DNA from 3 places in the Klebsiella sp. WP3-W18-ESBL-02 genome. Region 2 is predicted to be linked to each of the others. Evidence: predicted binding sites of a transcription regulator. Region 2 holds the regulator's gene; each other region holds the start of a gene.
What was found. Region 2 encodes CRP, which controls carbon source genes, mostly activating them, when cyclic AMP is high. Its sites were predicted from a motif close to ATGTGANNNNNNTCACAT; they were not measured.
Positions count from the first base shown of each region.

Region 1 (4,644 bases), 850 kb from region 2:
AGTACAACGCGGGCTTTGCGGCGCCGAAAATTCAGGTGCAGGGCGACACGCTGTACGTCACCGGTGAGCAGGTGAAGTATCGTGATTCGCGGGAAGGGATCGAACGCGCCAATCGGATCATCGCCAACGATCTTCCGGAAGGGATCCGCACGATCCGCATTACCGAGACGCGGCTGAATCTGCCGGAAGTGACCACGGAAACCGATGTAGCAAGCCTGCAACGGCATCTCGCCGGGGAGCCGCTGGGGCAGGAGACGCCGCTGGTGCAAAAACGCGTCGCGCCGATCGTGCCGGATAAAACCGAGCAGGGCTGGTATATCGACAAATCGCGCTTTGATTTCCATATCGATCCGGTGCTGAGCCAGTCGATCGGCGGGCCGGAAAGTTTCTATATGTACCAGGTCGGCGTCATGGGCTCGGCTGACTGGTGGGTGACTGACCACCTGCTGACCAGCGGTAGCCTGTTCGCTAACCTCGCCAATAACTACGGCAAGTTTAATTACACCAACCCGCCGAAGGATTCGGCGCTGCCGCGCGTGCGTACGCACATCCGCGAATACGTGGAAAACGATGTCTACGTGAATAACCTGCAGGCCAACTACTTCCAGTATCTGGGCAATGATTTCTACGGCCAGGTCTACGGCGGCTATCTGGAAACCATGTACGGCGGCGCGGGGGCGGAAGTGCTCTATCGTCCGGTGGACAGCAACTGGGCCTTTGGCCTGAACGCCAACTACGTGAAGCAGCGTGACTGGCGCAGCGCGCAGGACATGATGAAGTTTACCGACTACAGCGTGAAGACCGGGCACCTGACCGCCTACTGGACGCCGTCGTTTGCTCAGGATGTGCTGGTGAAAGCCAGCGTCGGGCAGTATCTGGCGGGAGATAAAGGCGGCACGCTGGATATCTCGAAACACTTCGACAGCGGCATTGTGGTTGGCGCATACGCCACCATTACCAACGTCTCTGCGGATGAGTATGGCGAAGGGCAGTTCACCAAAGGGGTCTATGTGAATATCCCGATGGATCTCTTCACCTCCGGCCCAACCCGCAGCCGCGCGGTTGTTGGCTGGACGCCGCTGACGCGCGACGGTGGTCAGATGCTGGGACGTCAGTTCGAGCTGTACAACATGACCGGCGATAAGAGCCAGAACTTCCGCTGACGACTGCCTCGTGGGTTCAATGCGCGACGCTGTCGACGAGCACGGCGTCGCGTGGAAACGACTTGTCCACCATAATGCTGATAATCTCTTTGTCGGTATGCGTCATCGGGTGAACCACCAGCCGGCACAAATTATTGATGGTTTGCTCTACGTCGCGGCATACAATGCCGTCGTTAGCGCTGGCGCAGCTGTTCTGCATTGCCATCAGCACCGCTTTGAAGGCGCTGGAAACCACCGAAGACACTTTCATCGCACAGCTATTAGACGCGCCGTCGCAAATCATGCCGGTAATGTCGCTAACCATGTTGGTAATCGCGGCGTTGATGACATCGGGATCGCGGGTGAACAGCCAGGCCATGCCTGCCGCCGAGCCCATGGCCGCCGTCGAGGCGGCGCAAAGCGCGGACAGACGGGTATAGCGCGAGTGGATGGAGATGGCCGTCAGGTGCGATAGGGCCAGCGCGCGCGCCAGAGTGTCTTCATCGGCATTGAGATGGTTTGCGACGGTCACGACTGGCATCGTCGCGGTTATCCCCTGGTTGCCGGAGCCGAAGTTAGACATCGCAATGACCGGTGCGCCGCCCATGCGGGCATCGGAGGCGGCAACGGTATCAATGATCACTTTGCTCATCAGATCGTTGCTCATCAGCCCTTTATTTACCGCATCGGCGAACGCGCCGTTAATATTCAGACCGTATTTTTTGCGTTTACCTTCCTGCGACAGCGCCGAGTTCAGGCGGCCTGCTTCGAGGATAAACGCGATCTCTTCCGCGGGTGCTGCGGTAATAAAATCGAACGCGTCCCGCAGGCTGAAGGTTGGCAGCGCGTGATGGTTCGCGGCCTTCTCGTCAGGCTGTTCCAGCGTCAGCGGTTCATCGTTCAGATAGAGCGCCACCACGTTCGTGTGGGTGCCTTTGACCACCACGCGGCAGGACTGCCCGGCGGCGAACAGCGTCAGGTCGAGGTGAATAAAATCGGACGTGTCCTCCACGTTAATCGTGACGTTGCCTGTGTTGATTAACGCGTTGGCTAATTCAACGTGGTGCTCGGTAATCCCTTCCAGCGCACGTAAGCCTTTATCAGCATGACCGCCAAAGGCGCCAATGGCGGCGGCCAGGCTTACGCCCGAAACGGTCGTGCCAGGAATGGTGACGCCCATGGCGTTTTTATACAGATTGGCGGAAATAAATCCGCTGATGCGCTCGCAGGGGCCGGGCAGATAGCGGGCGGCATAGGCTGCGGTAAATGCGATAGCCACCGGTTCGGTGCAGCCTAATGCAGGCGTAACTTCTTGCTTGAGCCACTGGATAAAAAGGGAAGGAGAGACGTAACGCATGCGGTGATGCCCCCAAATAAACCTGTTATTTATAAGGTTAATTTAGGTGCTTTTATGAGGAAAAACTTACTCTATTTTTCCTTGTCAGAGGCAATATAAAGAAAATTATTCTCTTTAAGCCGTTTATCACGCAAAAATGCACCAAGGTACCGCCTCAGATACCCGATCCGGGCTTGAATAACCGGATACGACGGGCCGCATGGCGGTGAAAAGTTGACCAGAAAAACTAGATCTGGATCACACTTTTGCGCTATACAAAGATCTCGGCCCAGCGAAAGAGGTGCTTGCTATGACGTCACTGACTCGCCCACGCGTAGAGTTTATCTCCACAATTTTGCAGACCGTCCTGAACCTGGGCTTGCTCAGCCTGGGTCTGATCCTGATTGTTTTTCTTGGTAAAGAGACGGTACATCTGGCCGATGTACTGTTTGCGCCGGAGCGCACCAGCAAGTACGAACTGGTGGAGGGGCTGGTGGTCTACTTCCTCTATTTCGAATTTATCGCGCTGATTGTGAAGTACTTTCAGTCAGGCTTCCATTTTCCCCTGCGCTATTTTGTCTATATTGGCATCACCGCGATTGTGCGGTTGATTATCGTCGACCATAAGTCTCCGCTGGATGTGCTGATTTATTCTGCCGCCATTCTGCTGCTGGTGATTACGCTGTGGTTGTGTAACTCGAAGCGCCTCAAACGCGAGTAGGCCTGATAAGCGCAGCGCCATCGGGCAATATCGCGCAGGTTGCCGGATGGGGGCGTTGAAGTATCCGACCAGCTTCCGATAGACAGGTAAAAAAAGAGGCGCTCCGAAGAGCGCCAAACAGTCACAAGTTAGGGTTCGTACAAGTTGAGGATGATAACAGTGGCATTAACGATGAAACTTAGCCCTTCACGCCGCCGGCCGTGAGGCCGTTTACCAGCCAACGCTGCGCGAGCAGGAAGACGACGGTAATAGGGATGGCGGAAAGGACAGCCGCTGCGGCAAAGTCGCCCCACAGATAGTTTTGTGGGTTGAGGTATTGCTGCATACCCACGGCCAGGGTGTAGCTGTTCACATCACGCAGCAAGAGCGATGCAACCGGTACTTCGGTAATGGCGGCGATAAACGACAGGATAAACACCACCGCCAGAATAGGTACGGAGAGCGGCAGCAGTACCAGGCGGAAAGCCTGCCACGGCGTCGCGCCGTCCAGTGAGGCCGCTTCTTCCAGCGAACTGTCGATCGTTTCGAAATAGCCTTTAATCGTCCACACGTGCAGCGCAATACCGCCGAGGTAGGCGAAGATCACGCCACCGTGGGTGTTCAGACCGATAAACGGAATGTACTGACCCAGACGGTCAAACAACGCGTACAGGGCAACCAGCGACAGCACCGCCGGGAACATCTGGAAAATCAGCATGCCTTTCAGCAGCGTCGCTTTGCCCGGGAAGCGCATACGGGCAAAGGCGTAGGCGCAGGTCGTGGACAGCGTCACGATACCGATGGCGGTGATGCCGGCGATTTTCACCGAGTTCCACAGCCACAGCAGCACCGGGAACGGTGGCGGCGTGACGCGACCGTCGGCGTGCTCAACGCTGAAGCCCAGCGCCAGCTTCCAGTGCTCCCAGGAGATTTTTTCCGGGATCAGGCTGCCGGTGGCGAAGTTCCCTTCGCGCAGCGAGATAGCAATAACCATCAGCAGCGGGAACATAATCGCCGCGATGAAAATCAGCAGCAGCAGGTGCGTGGTAAAGAGACGCAGTTTCTGAGATTTGGGTTGTACCATAGCCATGTTCGTTGTCTCCCTTAATCAAACTTCATGCGCGTGGCTTTCAGGTTCACGATAGCCAGTGCCCCTACCAGCAAGAAGATCAGCGTGGCAATCGCCGCCGCCAGGCCGAAGTCCTGACCGCCGCCGCCTTCGAAGGCGATACGGTAGGTGTAGCTCACGAGCAGGTCGGTATAGCCGGCCGGTGTGGTGGTGCCGAGTCTATCCGGACCGCCGTTGGTCAACAGCTGAATCAGCACGAAGTTGTTAAAGTTAAAGGCGAAGCTGGCAATCATCAGCGGCGTCAGCGGCTTAATCAGCATCGGGAACGTAATTTTAAAGAAGTTCTGGAACGGACCGGCGCCATCCATTGCCGAGGCTTCGTACAGGTCGTCCGGAA
Region 1 covers NZ_AP021972.1:4,775,842-4,780,485, reverse strand. Annotated here, with positions in the region: gene H7R56_RS22935 (YjbH domain-containing protein) at 1-1,163, shown strand, start outside; gene H7R56_RS22930 (L-cysteine desulfidase family protein) at 1,180-2,499, opposite strand; gene psiE (phosphate-starvation-inducible protein PsiE) at 2,789-3,199, shown strand; gene malG (maltose ABC transporter permease MalG) at 3,378-4,268, opposite strand; gene malF (maltose ABC transporter permease MalF) at 4,283-4,644, opposite strand, start outside.
Region 1: the regulator CRP is predicted to act here: its motif matches at 2,725-2,742, upstream of psiE (phosphate-starvation-inducible protein PsiE).

Region 2 (4,644 bases):
CAGCCTCGCATTCCGTAAAATCTTCGCCCAGCTTAACCTGCGATCCGCCGAGGTCGAAGGTGACAGCTTCCACCGCTATACACGCCCGGAAATGGACATGGCGATCCGCAAGGCCCGCGATCTGGGCCGCCATATCAGCTACTTCGGTCCGGATGCCAATGACTTTGGTCTGCTGGAACAGACTTTTCGCGATTACGGCCTGACCGGTAAAGGGAAGTCGCGCAAATACCTGCACACCTACGACGAAGCGGTACCGTGGAACCAGGTGCCCGGCACGTTCACACCCTGGCAGCCCCTGCCGGAGCCTACCGACGTGCTATTCTACGAAGGGCTCCACGGCGGCGTGGTGACGCCGCAGCACGACGTGGCCCGCCACGTGGATCTGCTGGTCGGCGTGGTGCCGATCGTAAACCTTGAGTGGATCCAGAAGATGATTCGCGACACCAGCGAACGCGGCCACTCGCGCGAAGCGGTCATGGACTCGGTGGTGCGCTCAATGGAAGACTACATCAACTACATCACCCCGCAGTTTTCACGCACACACATCAACTTCCAGCGCGTGCCCACGGTCGACACGTCTAACCCCTTCGCCGCGAAAAGTATTCCATCGCTGGACGAGAGCTTTGTGGTGATTCACTTCCGTAATCTTAAAAACATCGACTATCCGTGGCTGCTGGCCATGCTTCAGGGATCGTTTATTTCGCATATGAATACGCTGGTCGTTCCCGGCGGGAAGATGGGGCTGGCAATGGAATTGATTATGACGCCGCTGGTGCAGCGTTTAATGGAAGGCCGCAACTAAACCTTAAGCCTGATGGTGCTTCGCTTATCAGGCCTACAGGATATTGCGAAACGAGTAGGTCGGGTAAGGCGTAGCCGCCACCCGACAGTCGCACGGCATACGCCCTTGTTAAGGGTTTACCCCTCAATCACTTCGTAAGAGTGGGTGATATTCACCGCTTTTTCGAGCATCAACGCAACCGAACAGTATTTCTCCGCCGACAGATCGACCGCACGAGATACCGCCGCATCCTTCAGCGCTTTACCGGTGACAATGAAGTGCAGATTAATATGGGTAAACAGTCGCGGCGCTTCTTCACGGCGCTCGGACGTCAGCTTCACTTCACAATCGGTGACGTCATTACGGCCCTTTTGCAGAATAGACACCACGTCGATAGCACTACAGCCACCAGCGGCCATCAGCACGACTTCCATCGGGCTTGGCGCTTTATCGCCAGAGTTGCCGTCCATCAGAATCTGGTGGCCGGAAGCGGACTCGCCAAGGAAGGTTAACCCTTCAACCCATTTCACACGCGCTTGCATAATTTTTAACTCCGAGGTTGCAATATTCTTCTCAGATTACGCGCACATAACAATTCTCGCAATGGAAGGCGATCGCCGTCATGCTGAAGCGAGACACCAGGAGACACACGGCGAAAGCTATGCTAAAACAGTCAGGATGCTACGGTAATACATAAACGTACTGCATGTATGCAGAGGACATCACATTACAGGCTGCGGCGTAACTCGACAGCCGACTTCCCAGGTAACGGGAAGGATACTATTGCAACCGGTGGCCGTCAGGTTTTTGCCGCCGGGAAGAGCTTATAACAGAGGATAACCGCGCATGGTGCTTGGCAAACCGCAAACAGACCCGACTCTCGAATGGTTCTTGTCTCATTGCCATATTCATAAGTACCCCTCGAAGAGCACGCTGATTCACCAGGGTGAAAAAGCAGAGACGCTGTATTACATCGTAAAAGGCTCAGTGGCAGTTCTCATCAAGGACGAAGAAGGCAAAGAGATGATCCTCTCTTACCTCAACCAGGGCGATTTTATCGGCGAGTTAGGCCTGTTTGAAGAAGGCCAGGAACGCAGCGCGTGGGTACGGGCAAAAACCGCTTGTGAAGTGGCTGAAATCTCTTATAAAAAATTCCGTCAGCTGATCCAGGTTAACCCGGACATTCTGATGCGTCTCTCTTCGCAAATGGCGCGTCGTCTGCAGGTTACCTCTGAGAAAGTCGGCAACCTGGCGTTCCTCGATGTGACGGGTCGTATCGCGCAGACTCTGCTGAACCTGGCCAAACAGCCGGATGCGATGACCCACCCGGACGGCATGCAGATCAAAATTACCCGTCAGGAAATCGGTCAGATCGTGGGCTGCTCCCGTGAAACCGTGGGCCGTATCCTGAAGATGCTGGAAGATCAAAACCTGATCTCCGCACACGGCAAAACCATTGTCGTTTACGGTACCCGCTAATCCAGCCTAAACGGCGTATTGCCAGGCAATACGCCGCTTTTGTTTTCCCCTATGTGGCGCAGGCTGATTTACCACCCAGAAATCAACTATGCACTACGGCAAACGCTGGTGCTGTGTTTGCCCGTGGCTATTGGCCTGCTTTTCGGCCATCTTCAGCAGGGCCTGCTGTTCTCGCTGGTGCCCGCCTGCTGCAACATCGCCGGTCTCGACACCCCACATAAGCGCTTTTTCAAACGCCTGATTATCGGCGGCAGCCTGTTTGCCGGGTGCAGCCTTGCCGTGCAGCTGCTGCTGGCGCGCGACGTTCCCCTGCCGCTGATCCTGAGCGGGCTAGCGCTGCTGCTGGGCGTAACGGCGGAGATCAGCGCGCTGCACGGGCGGCTACTGCCCGCCTCGCTGATCGCCGCCATTTTTACGCTCAGCCTGGCCGGCAATATGCCCATCTGGCAGCCGCTGCTCATCTACGCGCTGGGCACCCTGTGGTACGGATTATTCAACTGGTGGTGGTTCTGGATATGGCGCGAACAGCCGCTGCGTGAATCGTTAAGCCTGCTCTACCGTCAGTTGGCCGACTATTGCGAAGCAAAATATAGTCTGCTGACGCAGCATACCGACCCCAGCAGCGCACTCCCGCCACTGCTCACTCGCCAGCAAAAGGTGGTGGATCTCATTTCCCAGTGCTACCAGCAGCTGCATATGCTGGCTGCTAACCAACATAACGACTACAAGCGGCTGCTGCGTGCTTTCCAGATGGGGCTGGATTTGCAGGAACATATCTCCGTTAGCCTGCACCAGCCGGAAGAGGTCCAGAAGCTGGTTGAACAAAGCCACGCCGAAGCGGTGATCCGCTGGAACGCGCAGACCGTTTCCGCGCGCCTGCGCGTGCTGGCGGACGATCTTCTCTATCATCGCTACCCCACGCGCTTCACGATGGACAAACAGATTGGCGCGCTGGATAAAATTGCCCGCCAGCATCCGGATAACCCGGTCGGCCAGTTTTGCGCCTGGCACTTCAGCCGTATTGCCCGCGTACTGCGTAGCCAGCGCCCACTTTACCCACGTAATCTGATGGCCGACAAAGAGCGCCGCCTGCCGCTCATCCCGGCGTTAAAAAGCTATCTGTCGCTGAAGTCGCCCGCGCTGCGCAACGCCGCACGCCTCAGCGTCATGTTAAGCATTGCCAGCCTGATGGGGATGGCGCTGCATCTGCCGAAACCCTACTGGATCCTGATGACGGTCCTGCTGGTCACGCAAAACGGCTACGGCGCTACGCGCGTAAGGATTTTCCATCGTGCGGCAGGGACTCTGGCCGGGCTGGTCATCGCCGCTATCGCCCTACACTTCCACACGCCACAAGGGTGGGCGCTGGCTGGGATGCTGATCGTGACGCTGGTAAGCTACTTGATTATTCGCCGCAGCTACGGCTGGGCCACCGTGGGCTTCACGATTACGGCGGTGTATACCTTGCAGCTTCTGACGCTCAACGGCGAAGAGTTTATTATCGCCCGCTTTATCGACACCCTGATCGGCTGCCTGATTGCCTTTGGTGGGATGATCTGGCTGTGGCCGCAGTGGCAGAGCGGCCAGCTGCGTCAGAACGCTCAGGCGGCGCTGGAGGCTGACCAGGAGGCCATTCGTCTGATCCTCAGCCCCGACCCGCAGGCGCCTAAGCTTGCCTATCAGCGCATGCGCGTCAACCAGGCGCACAATACGCTGTACAACACCCTCAACCAGGCCATGCAGGAACCGGGATTTAACTCTCGCTATCTCGAAGACATGAAGCTGTGGGTCACCCACAGCCAGTTTATCGTCGAGCACATCAACGCCATGACGACCCTGGCACGCGAGCACAACATGCTGACGCCGGATCTGGCCCAACGCTATCTGGAGTCGTGTGAAATCGCGCTCCAGCGCTGTCAGCAGCGTCTGGAATACGATGAGGCGGGAAGCAGCGGCGAGGTGAACATTATGGAAGCGCCGGACGCGCTGTCCCACGGGCCGTTGAGCACCATGGAACAGCATCTCCAGCGTATTTTAGGGCACTTAAGCACCATGCACACCATCTCGTCGGTGGCCTGGCGCCAGCGCCCGCGGCACGGCGGCTGGTTGAAACGGCAGTCTAGCTGATCAATGCTGCCACGGCTTGTGCAAAGCGCTGCATACCGTCGTCGATATCCTGTTCTTCCACCACCAGAGATGGCGCAAAGCGCATCACGTCCGGGCCCGCATTCAGCACCATCACGCCAGCATCCGCCGCAGCATACAGGAAGTCGCGCGCGCGGCCTTTATACTTCGCGTTCAGTTCTGCACCTATCAGCAGACCCATGCCGCGCACATCGCTGAAGACATCGTACTTCGCGTTAATGTGCTGCAGATGCTGAACA
Region 2 covers NZ_AP021972.1:468,366-473,009, reverse strand. Annotated here, with positions in the region: gene H7R56_RS02225 (phosphoribulokinase) at 1-802, shown strand, start outside; gene H7R56_RS02220 (OsmC family protein) at 919-1,323, opposite strand; gene crp (cAMP-activated global transcriptional regulator CRP) at 1,628-2,260, shown strand; gene H7R56_RS02210 (YccS/YhfK family putative transporter) at 2,312-4,387, shown strand; gene argD (bifunctional acetylornithine/succinyldiaminopimelate transaminase) at 4,380-4,644, opposite strand, start outside.

Region 3 (4,644 bases), 510 kb from region 2:
CCTGTCATATTATGCCCGATAAGCGAAGCGCCATCGGGCAAGACATTACGCGCACAATACTGGCGCACGGACACGAAAAACGAAAACCCCCGGCCAAATGCTCCGGGGGGAAAACGGATGAGGGTCCGATTTTGTTAATGTCAGAAGGAGTACGCTACCCCAACGCGCAGACGGGTCTGGCGTTCATCGGTAGATTTGACGCCCACGTTCCCCACTTCAAAATACGGTGACCAGTTTTTATCCCACTTGTAGGCCATCTTGGCGTTGTATTCGTTGCTGTATGGTTTGTTATTGTTGCGGTACAGGCTCTTATGCTGAGCATCAGCCTCAGTACTGCGCGCATAAACGTAGTTCAGCTCGACGCGCCAGTCACCCATCGCCCAACCCACCCAGGTATCGAGTTTGTTGACTTTATCATCCACGCCGCCGTTGCTTGACGTTGCCGGAACGCGCGTATATTCGTAGCGGTAACGCGCAGCGACATAGAAACCGCTGTCGAAGCTGTACTGCGCATGCAGATAAGGTTTGTAGATAGAGAAGCTATCTTTACTTTCGATGTTAAAGCCCGGGTTCAGGGCAAAATTATTGGTCACTTTCCAGCGCCAGTTAATGGACTCTTCGTGACCATTACCCACGATTTCGTTGAACGGGCGGTCCTGTTTATCAGTATCACCACCGGTCTTCCACTTCGCTTCAACACCAAAACCAAGACCGTTATCAAAACGATGAGATACCGCAACGCGGTCGGCGTTGGAACCGCTGTCAATATATTCATGACGCAGGTCAACGGTGACCGCCGATGCGGCGAAAGACATACCGGATAATACAGCCAGGGCCAGAGTTTTCTTAAGCATTTGCCATCCCTCAATTGAAATTATGTTTCTTTTTTATGGAATTGGATTTTATTTTTTCCAAATATCTATTTTAGTGATCAAGATCGTAATTATTTGTTTCAGAAAAACTGGCACAAAGAGGACGTGATAAAGCTCAATAAAAAACCTACATAACCCTTAAAAAATAAAACTTAGATCACAAAGATTTATTTAAACTGAATTAAATTTTCAATATTTTACTTAAATAACAGATAGTTATCACAAAACTAATAACGTGAGTTATTTTTAGCAGGCGAAATATTCAATTTTCTACTTATATCCATGCTAAGGATGAACTGATTCACAATGCTTACATCTGAAACAAATATGAATAAAACGCCAAAGAAGAGAACTAGACAAAAACACGTTTATTGTCTGGCAGTTCGGCGGGAATAAACAAAAAAGACCTCAAATGAGGTCTTTCTGAAAAGAAAAAATATGAGGGAAACTAAAGATAACTTACTGAATATCGCGCTCAACGGCGAGCGCCACACCCTGACCGCCACCGATACACAGCGTCGCCAGCCCTTTACGGGCATCACGCTTAATCATCTCATGCACCAGAGAAACAAGAATACGGCAGCCAGATGCACCGATAGGATGCCCGAGCGCAATTGCCCCACCGTTCACATTGACCTTCTGCGCGTTCCATTCCAGCATTTTACCCACCGAAATCGCCTGGGCGGCAAACGCCTCGTTAGCCTCAATCAGGTCGACATCATTCAACTGCCACCCGACGCGCTCCAGACAACGGCGCGTGGCATACACCGGAGCAATCCCCATCAGCGCCGGATCGACGCCCACGCTGGCAAAGGCGCGGATGCGCGCCAGAATCGGCAGCCCCAGTTCAAGCGCTTTGCTTTCGCTCATCATCAGCACTGCCGCCGCGCCGTCATTAATGGATGACGCGTTCCCCGCTGTAACCGAACCGGCGTGGTCGAAGGAAGGGCTTAAACGCGCCAACGCTTCGGCGCTGGCATCCGTTTGCGGCTGTTCATCGGTATCGACAACCTGCCTGCCGCCGTCCGGCAGCGGGTTAATCACCGGCACAATTTCATCACGAAAGCGGCCTGAATCAATGGCCTTACGCGCTTTGTGCTGCGAGCTAAGCGCCCATGCATCCTGCTGCTCGCGGCTAATACCGTATTCACGCGCCAGATTTTCCGCCGTGACCCCCATGTGGTAGTCGTTAAAAGCGTCCCACAGGCCGTCGTGAACCAGGCTATCAATCAGTTGACTGTTGCCAAGCTGCGCGCCGGTGCGGCTGTCGGTCAGCACGTGCGGCGCGCGGCTCATGTTCTCCTGTCCGCCGGCAATCACCACATCTGCTTCACCGCACTGAATCGCCTGGGTCGCCAGATGCAGCGCCTTCAGCCCAGAACCGCAGACGTCGTTGATGGTAATGGCCGAGACGGTATTCGGCAGACCGCCTTTTATCGCAGACTGTCGCGCCGGATTTTGCCCGGTTCCTGCGGTCAAAACCTGACCAATAATCACCTCATCGATCGACGCGGCGGAAATACCGCTGCGTTCCACCAACGCGTTGATCACCAGGCTACCCAGTTCGACGGCAGAATGGCGAGCAAGCGCCCCCTGAAAACAGCCGATGGGCGTACGGACTGCACCTACGATAACGACATCTTTCATCTTGACCTCAGCGCAAAATAACCTGCGTATAGTAGATGATTGTTATCAAATATTTTCGCAATTGTTTAAAAAAAGTGAGTTTTATCACAAAGGAAATTCATCTCATCCGCGTTACGCCGACGCCTGCTGTAGATACTGCCGCAGCCAGCTTCCGGCAGCGCCCAGCGGGGCTTCTTTATGCCACAGCAGATCGATAGAAACCGCCATCGGCCAGCCCGCAATATCCAGCATCTTCAGCTCCGCCGATCGAGAAAACTCCTCTACCAGCGCGCAGGGCAGCGCACACCAGCCTAACCCCTGCGCCGCCATGCTCAGCAGCATCAGGTAGTTTGGTGCCGACCACACCGGGCCGCGCGCGGGCGTGGCGCGATTTTCCAGATAAGTATTCAGCCGGAGCTCGCGCCAGGTTCGCAGCTGCTCCCATTCCACTTTCGACTGCGCGGCCAGCGGGTGCCCCGGCGCAACGTAAATCGCCATATGCGTGCGCATCGGCAGGCGAGTATGGCCAATGTCGGTGGGATAGTCGTCGCGCGCCTCAATCAGCCCCACCTGCGCGCGGCCTTTTTGCAACAGATCGACCACATCGTCGTCTTCACCCACCAGGCACTCAAACTCCGTATGCGGAAACCGCAGGTCGAACTGCGCCAGAAGATCTTCCAGCACGTCAGGATGCAGCGTATCGGAGAGCACAAACGCCAGCCGTGCCTCGGTTTCACCACTCAGCGACACGGCCAACTCATCGAGCCGTTCGCTGGCAGCCAGAATGGCCTGAACATAGCTTAATACCCGCTGGCCTTCCACCGTCAGTACCGGCTGACGCGCGGAGCGATCGAAAAGCGTGACGCCAAGATCCACCTCCAGGTGGGCGATGGCCGTACTGACCGTCGATTGGCTCTTGCGCAGTCGACGGGCAGCGGCCGAAAACGAGCCGCAGGAAACGGTTTCAACAAACGCGGTCAGTGCTTCGGGGGAATAGCGCATGAAGTATCTACTTTATCGATGGATTCTATCTTTTACTTATCACATTTCTCCATAAAATGCGCACAACCGTATTCCATAAAACAAAGGTCATCACATGCAGCAAGATTTATTACATCGCAGAAAACTCCCGGAGCGTATTTTTCATGCCGTTTGCTTTGAAGGCATCGCCACCGCGATCCTTGCGCCCACCGCCGCATGGCTGATGCAGCGTTCGGTGCTGGAAATGGGCGGGCTGACGATTATTCTCGCCACCACCGCCATGGTGTGGAACATCATTTATAACGCCGTCTTCGATCGCCTGTGGCCCGTCACCCGCGTGAAGCGCACGGCAAAAGTCCGAGCCCTGCACGCTTTAGGCTTCGAGTGTGGGTTTATTGTTATCGGCGTCAGCATTGTCTCGTTCGTGCTCGGCGTCACGCTGCTCCAGGCGCTGACGCTGGAGATCGGTTTCTTCCTGTTCTTCCTGCCCTACACCATGCTCTACAACTGGGCGTACGACACCCTGCGCGATCGCATCATGAAGCGTCGCCAGCAGAATCTCTACGCACAAAATTAATCCTCTTTTCAGGCCGATAGCCGTCGGCCTGGAAATGTTCAGCCACACGAAAAGCTAATTATGGTAAATTATCCGCCATTTTTTTGGTTTTATGGTTGATACATTCGAATAATGTCTAAAATCTGGTCTAAAGAAGAGACTCTATGGAGCTTTGCCTTATATGGCACTGCCGTCGGGGCGGGAACCCTTTTCCTGCCCATCCAGCTGGGCGCCGCCGGCGCGGTTGTGCTGTTCATCACCGCGCTGGTTGCCTGGCCATTAACGTACTGGCCGCATCGCGCTTTATGCCAGTTCATCCTCTCCGCTAACACGCCGGCTAGCGTGGGTATCACCGGTGCCGTCACCCATTACTATGGGAAAAAGATCGGCAGCCTGATCACCGCGCTCTACTTTATTGCGTTCTTCGTGGTGGTGTTGATCTATGCGGTTGCCATTACCAACTCACTAGCGGAACAGCTCTCCCGCTATCGGCCGGTTGATTTGCCGCTGCGCGCGCTCATCAGCCTGGGCGTGGTCGTGCTGCTGAACCTGATTTTCCTGACCGGTCGCCAGACCACCATCAAGGTGATGGGAATGCTGGTATTCCCG
Region 3 covers NZ_AP021972.1:975,293-979,936, reverse strand. Annotated here, with positions in the region: gene H7R56_RS04770 (oligogalacturonate-specific porin KdgM family protein) at 141-854, opposite strand; gene H7R56_RS04765 (acetyl-CoA C-acetyltransferase) at 1,332-2,519, opposite strand; gene H7R56_RS04760 (LysR family transcriptional regulator) at 2,631-3,500, opposite strand; gene H7R56_RS04755 (multidrug/biocide efflux PACE transporter) at 3,595-4,056, shown strand; gene H7R56_RS04750 (amino acid permease) at 4,168-4,644, shown strand, end outside.
Region 3: the regulator CRP is predicted to act here: its motif matches at 2,592-2,609, upstream of H7R56_RS04765 (acetyl-CoA C-acetyltransferase).